One region of the Microbacterium sp. JZ31 genome, then DNA from elsewhere that is predicted to be linked to it. Evidence: predicted binding sites of a transcription regulator. Region 1 holds the regulator's gene; each other region holds the start of a gene.
What was found. The regulator LexA, encoded in region 1, represses DNA repair genes until DNA is damaged. The targets are predictions, from matches to a motif close to TCGAACANNTGTTCGA.

Region 1 (2,199 bases):
CCACGGGAAGCGGCGCCTGCGGCGCCCCGTAAGGCTTCTGGCCGCGCAGATCGGCGCGGATCGGCAAGTCGTCGAGAGTGACCGTCACCCGGTCAATGCTAGAGGCCCCATCCCGGGCCCGGACGTCGGGCGTCTGGACTGCGGCGTCGAGGCTCAGTCGAAGACGGGGATCGACAGGCGCTCGCCGGCCGCGACCGAGGAGGACGGCAGCTGGTTGAGCGCGACGATCGCGTCGACCACGTCGCGCGGGTCCGCCGTGGGCGCGACGTCCTCGGCGATCGACCAGAGCGACTCGCCGGGCATCACGGTCACGGTGTCGAAGGTGCCCGCGGGCGCGCCCGCGTCGCGCGAGGCGAGCGCGCCGCCGCCGTTCACGATCGCGAGCGCGAGGCCCGCGGCGACCGGGGCGGCGGCGAGAGATGCGAGCACGCGGCGACCACGGCGCGTCAGCCGCAGGCGCGTGGCCGGCGCGATGGCGCGTGCGGGGGCCTGGGCGGCGGTGCTGCGGATCGTGCTCATCGGGTGCTCCTTCTTCGATCGGAGAGGCTTCGCATCCGGCACCTCGGCCGGGAGGCTGGATGCGAAGCTCTGTACCGAATCTATCTTCGAATCTTCGAATGTGTCAACGGCTTCTTCGAAAACCGATCCGAATGGATCCGCGACACGCTCGAACGGATCTTCCGAATCGCGACGCCGTTCGGATACGGTTTCGATGACGTAAGACACCCCACCACGGGCCACCGACATTCACCGTCGGAGGAGAAGGAGCCGGTCAGATGAGCGCCGCCATGACGCCCGCCACGCCCGCCTTGGAGCTCGCAGCGGACGGCGAGGAGAAGCGCCGCACGCGTCGGCGCAAGAGCCTCAGCGACAAGCAGCTCGCGATCCTCGAGGTGATCCAGCGCTCGATCCAGTCGAAGGGATACCCGCCCACCATGCGGGAGATCGGCGACGCCGTGGGGCTGAAGTCGCTGTCGAGCGTCACGCACCAGCTCGGCCAGCTCGAGCTGAGCGGCTACCTGCGCCGTGACCCGGGCAAGACCCGGGCCATGGAGGTGCTGATCGACCTCCCCGGTCAGTCGGGCGAGAACCTCGACGCGGGCGTGCCCTCGGTGGGCGACGCCGCCATGGTGCCGCTCGTCGGGCGGATCGCGGCGGGCATGCCGATCACCGCCGACCAGCAGGTGGAGGAGATCTTCCCGCTCCCCCGCCAGCTCGTGGGCAAGGGCGAGCTGTTCATGCTCAAGGTCAGCGGCGAATCGATGATCGACGCCGCGATCTGCGACGGCGACTGGGTCGTCGTGCGGGTGCAGAACACCGCCGAGAACGGCGACATCGTCGCGGCGATGCTCGACGGCGAGGCGACCGTGAAGGTTTTCCGCCAGCGCGACGGTCACACGTGGCTGCTGCCGCGGAACTCCGCGTTCGAGCCGATCCTCGGCGACGAGTCGGTCGTGCTCGGCAAGGTCGTCGCGGTGATGCGCGCGGTCTGATCCTCGACGGCTCGCCCGCCCCTCAGCGAGCTCGGCGATAGCGTGGGTGTCATGCCGACGCTCCCGTACGGATCCTGGCCGTCGCCGATCTCGGCGTCCGACATCGCGGGCGGATCGCCCCGACTCGACGGGGCGCGCTTCGTCGGGCCGGATGCGCAGATCTGGTGGAGCGAGAGCGTCCCCGCCGAGAAGGGGCGCACCGCGATCCTGCGGCAGGGCGGCGACGGAGTGGAGACGCTGCTGCCCGCGCCGTGGAGCGCGCGGTCGCGCGTGCACGAGTACGGCGGCGGTGCGTGGACCGCGACCGACGACGGCCTGCTGCTGTTCGTCGAGGGCGCGGATCAGCGCGTGCACCGGGTGTCGCCGGGCGGCGCACCCGAGCCGCTCACGCCCGGCGGGCTGGGGATGGCGTTCGGCGACCTGACATGGGCGGAGGGCCGCTTGTGGGCGGTGCGCGAGACGCACGGCGAGGCGCGCGTGCCGACGCGCGACATCGTGGTCATCCCGCTCGACGGCTCCGCCGCCGAGGACCCGTCCGCGCTCGTCAGCGTCGTGGCCGGATCGGACTTCCTCGCCTATCCCGCCCCGCGCGGCGACCGCCTGGCATGGATCGCGTGGAACCACCCCGACATGCCGTGGGATGCGGCAGAGCTGCGGGTCGGCCGGATCGGACCCGACGGGACCGTGGCCGAGCACGCGCTTGTCG
Region 2 (2,199 bases), 1.4 Mb from region 1:
GGTCGATGTCGCAGCGGCGGACCGAACGCCGGCAGCCGGGGAAGCGGCACGTCTCGTCGCGTGCGATGAGGAACCGGCGCTGGTCGGCGGATGGCACGTAGCAGTCGACCGCGGTCGGGACTCCCGTCTTCGCATCGAGGAAAAGCCGGGCCCAGGTGTGCGCCTTGCCCGCCAGGCGGCGGGCGGTCGCCGGTGGGACCGCGCCGACGCCCGTCACGTGAGCCGCCTTGTCGTCGCCACCCGTGATGACCTCGGCCGGGATGGTGATCTGCACGCTGGCGCGGATGCCGTCGAGGCCCTCGCCGTGCGCGGTCGGGGCGCCGGTCAGCAGCAGGTCGGTGGCGACGTCGGCCTGCACCTGCGCGAGCGTGCGTGGATCCTCTTCCTCGGGCGGCGATCCCGCCTTCACGGTGCGTGCGATGGCCATCGTGCGATCACCGATGCCCGCGGCGAGAGCCGCGTCGATGCGCAGGACGACGTCGGCCATGCCGTCGCTGTCGGGCGTGATCCACAGCCCGCGACGCGCGTTCGCCTCCTCGTGGCGCTCGGCGATCGTACGGGGCTCGAGCCGCTCGGCGATCGCCTGGCAGATCGGCCGCAGCTTCGCCGGAGTCGTGTCCGTGAACTGCAGCGCGATCTGCTCGTACCGGACGCGTGTCGCGTCGTCGCCGAGGCGCGCGCCCTCGTCGCAGATCGCGCTCGCGTGCGCGGCGGAGATCTCCGCCCGCGCGAGTGCGGTGAACGTCGACGGGAAGTGCTGGATCATCAGGGCGGCGTCGTCCATCCTGCTGCGCACGGTGGTGTCGGACACGCGCTCGACCGTGGCGAGGTCCGCGGCCATGGCGCGGATGGGCACCTGGTACTTCGACGGAGCGCCGGGGATGGCCGTGAGTACGTCGTACGCGATCGCCTGCGCGTGCAGAGACGCCTCGATGGCCGCGACGCCGGCCTTCATCTTCGCGAGGCTGGCGAACGCCTCCTTGATGGTGCGCACCTGTTCGCGCTGGGTGTCGGTGAGATCCCAGCGGCCCTCGAACGGGGTGCCTGCCATGGACCCAGTGTAGTACGAATGTTCGAATAAGGGAAGGGCTCGGGGCACCTCATCCGGTTCGATCCAGCGGTGTCGACTCGCTGCGGTCGCTCAACCAGCGGGCGGGGAAGTGCGCTTGTACGCCCGCTCCGAGGGCCCTCGGTCGCGAGTCCTAGACTGGCGGGGTGATCGATCCCGTGCTGCTCCGCGACAACCCCGACCTCGTGATCCGCTCGCAGGTGGCGCGCGGGCACTCGCCCGAGACGGTGTCGGCGGCGGTCGATGCCGAGAAGGTCCGCCGGAGCGCCATCACGGCGTTCGAGGAGCTGCGCGCCGAGCAGAACGCGTTCGGCAAGACGGTCGCGGCGGCTCCGAAGGAGGAGAAGCCCGCGCTCGTGGCGCAGGCGAAGGATCTGGCGGGGCGCGTGAAGGAGGCGCAGCAGGCCGTGACAGCGGCCGAGGAGGCGTTCACCGCAGCCATGGCGTCGATCGAGAACGTGGTGCTCGACGGTGTGCCGGAGGGTGGCGAGGACGACTTCGTCGTGCTGCGCGAGGTCGGCGACCGGCCGGCCTTCGCGTTCGAGCCCCTCGACCACCTGGCGCTCGGCGAGAAGCTCGGCGCGATCGACATGGAGCGCGGGGCGAAGGTGTCGGGCGCGCGGTTCTACTTCCTGAAGGGCGTGGGCGCGCGCCTCGAGATCGCCCTCATGAACTACGCGCTGAACAAGGCGCTCGAGGCCGGCTTCACGCCCATGATCACGCCGACGCTCGTGCGCCCCGACATCATGTCGGGCACGGGCTTCCTCGGCGCGCACGCCGACGAGATCTACCGCCTCGAGGCCGACGACCTCTACCTCGTCGGCACCAGCGAGGTCGCACTCGCCGGCTACCACAAGGACGAGATCGTCGACCTCCAGAACGGTCCGCTCCGCTATGCCGGCTGGTCGACGTGCTACCGCCGCGAGGCCGGCTCGTACGGCAAGGACACCCGTGGCATCATCCGCGTGCACCAGTTCAACAAGCTCGAGATGTTCGTCTACACCAAGCCTGAGGAAGCCGCCGCCGAGCATGAGCGCCTGCTCGCGCTCGAGGAGGAGATGCTGCAGTCGCTCGGCCTCGCGTACCGCGTGATCGACGTGGCGGCCGGCGACCTCGGATCCAGCGCTGCC
Region 3 (2,199 bases), 1.4 Mb from region 1:
CACGACGGGTGCTGCTGTGCTGTGTGTCATGCGAGCGCCTTCGTCGGCGTTCGGGCGGGCCGCGGGGGCACCGACCCGCCCGAACGGGTGAACTCAGTACTGGCGGTCCGGAAGGGCCGCCTTCGCGGCCTCCTGGTCGAACGCCTCGTCCTTCACGACGATGCGCTCCTCGACCTCCTCGCCCGCGACCACCTTCTTGATGACGTCGGCGAGGTCGGGGCCCAGCAGCGGGTTGCACTCGACGATGTAGTTGATCTTGCCGTCGGCGAGGGCCTGCATGCCGTCCTTGACCGCGTCGATCGTGATGATCTTGATGTCCTCGCCCGGCACCTTGCCGGCGGCCTCGATCGCCTCGATCGCGCCCAGACCCATGTCATCGTTGTGCGCGAACACCAGGTCGATGTCGTCGTGCGCGGTCAGGAAGCCCTCCATGACCTTCTTGCCGCCGTCGCGCGTGAAGTCGCCGGTCTGCGAGTCGATGATCTCCAGGTCGGTGCCGTCGATCGCGGCCGCGAAGCCCTCCTTGCGGTCGATCGCGGGAGCGGATCCGGTCGTGCCCTGCAGCTCCACGACCTTGTAGCCCTCGCCGTCGTACTGCTCGGCGGCCCACTCACCGGCCATCTCGCCCTCGAGAATGAAGTCCGATCCGATGAACGACACGTATGCGTCCTCGACCGTCGTGTCGACGGCGCGGTCGGTGAGCACGACCGGGATGCCCGCCGACTTCGCCTCCTGCAGGACGGCATCCCATCCGGTCTCGACGACGGGCGAGAACGCGATCACGTCCACTCCCTGCGCGATGTAATTGCGGATCGCGGAGATCTGGTTCTCCTGCTTCTGCTGAGCGTCCGAGAAGCTCAGCTCGAACCCGTTCTCGGTCGTGAGCGTGTCCTGGATGGACTTCGTGTTGGCCGCGCGCCAACCCGACTCCGCGCCGACCTGCGAGAAGCCGACCGTGATCGTCTCGCCGCCCCCTGCGGCCGGTTCGCCGCTCGCGCCGGGTTCTGCGGGGGGCGCCGAGCTGCAGGCGGCGAGCGCGACGAGCGAGGCGGCACCCGCGATCGCGAGCGCCGTGCGGATGATGTGGTGATGACGTGCCATGTTTCTCCTCCTTGAGAAACCCGGGCGGCGTTGCTCGGGCGGTGCACGGGGCGGGATCGTGGGAGCGATCTCGTGTCGAGATGTTAGCGCTCACAGAATGCAGGCGAAAGAGCGGTCGCGGATCGATGCCTGCCGGATTTCTCTTCGAACCTTCTTGACATCGCTTCGTAGTTTTGTTCGACTGATCGCATGCGGTGGCAGGGACAGGAACTGGGAATGGCGGACGCGAACGCGCTGCCCGGCATGGAGGTGCTCGACGGCCTCGTGCGCAGCGTGACGACGCCCGAGTTCGCGGGCGTCACGTTCCACGAGGTCGCGGCGAAGTCGGCCCTCAACCACGTGCCGCGCTCGAGCAGCATGCCGTTCGACTGGACGATCAATCCCTACCGGGGATGCACGCATGCGTGCGTCTACTGCTTCGCCCGCGGGACGCACGAGTACCTCGACCTCGACGCCGGCAAGGACTTCGACTCGCAGATCGTCGTGAAGGTCAACGTCGACGAGGTGCTGCGGCGCGAGCTCGCGCGGCCGAGCTGGAACCGCGAGCACGTGGCGCTCGGCACGAACACCGACCCGTATCAGCGGGCCGAGGGCCGTTACAAGCTGATGCCCGGCATCGCGACCGCTCTCGCGGAGTCGGGAACGCCGTTCTCGATCCTGACGAAGGGATCGCTGCTGCGCCGCGACCTGCCGCTGCTGACCCGGCTGCACGATCAGGTGCCGATCTCGATCGCGATGTCGATCGCCGTCTACGACGACGAGCTGCAGCAGGCGATCGAGCCCGGGACGCCGACCGCGCAGGCCCGCCTCGACACCGTGAAGGCCGCGGCAGACGCCGGGTTCCCGGTCTCGGTGTTCATGATGCCGATCCTGCCCCACCTCACCGACTCGCCCGAGGCGCTGGACGCGGCGCTCGCGCGGGTCAGGGCCGCCGGCGCGGCGCGGGTCGTGCACGGTGCTCTGCACCTGCGTCCGGGGGTCAAGCCGTGGTTCATGCAGTGGCTGGCGCGCGAGCATCCCGAGCTGCTGCCGGTGTATCGCGGCCTCTACCCCGGGGCCTCGGTCAACGCGCCGCAGGCATATCGCTCGATGCTCGCG

Region 2: the regulator LexA is predicted to act here: its motif matches at 1,062-1,077, upstream of BJP60_RS01975 (HNH endonuclease signature motif containing protein).
Region 3: the regulator LexA is predicted to act here: its motif matches at 1,267-1,282, upstream of BJP60_RS01665 (Rv2578c family radical SAM protein).

What each region holds. Positions count from the first base shown of each region.
Region 1 covers NZ_CP017661.1:2,185,430-2,187,628, forward strand. Annotated here, with positions in the region: gene BJP60_RS10495 (histidinol-phosphate transaminase) at 1-88, opposite strand, end outside; gene BJP60_RS10500 (LysM peptidoglycan-binding domain-containing protein) at 154-519, opposite strand; gene lexA (transcriptional repressor LexA) at 789-1,493, shown strand; gene BJP60_RS10510 (prolyl oligopeptidase family serine peptidase) at 1,545-2,199, shown strand, end outside.
Region 2 covers NZ_CP017661.1:415,643-417,841, forward strand. Annotated here, with positions in the region: gene BJP60_RS01975 (HNH endonuclease signature motif containing protein) at 1-1,051, opposite strand, end outside; gene serS (serine--tRNA ligase) at 1,216-2,199, shown strand, end outside.
Region 3 covers NZ_CP017661.1:346,429-348,627, reverse strand. Annotated here, with positions in the region: gene BJP60_RS01675 (sugar ABC transporter ATP-binding protein) at 1-30, opposite strand, end outside; gene BJP60_RS01670 (ABC transporter substrate-binding protein) at 94-1,101, opposite strand; gene BJP60_RS01665 (Rv2578c family radical SAM protein) at 1,291-2,199, shown strand, end outside.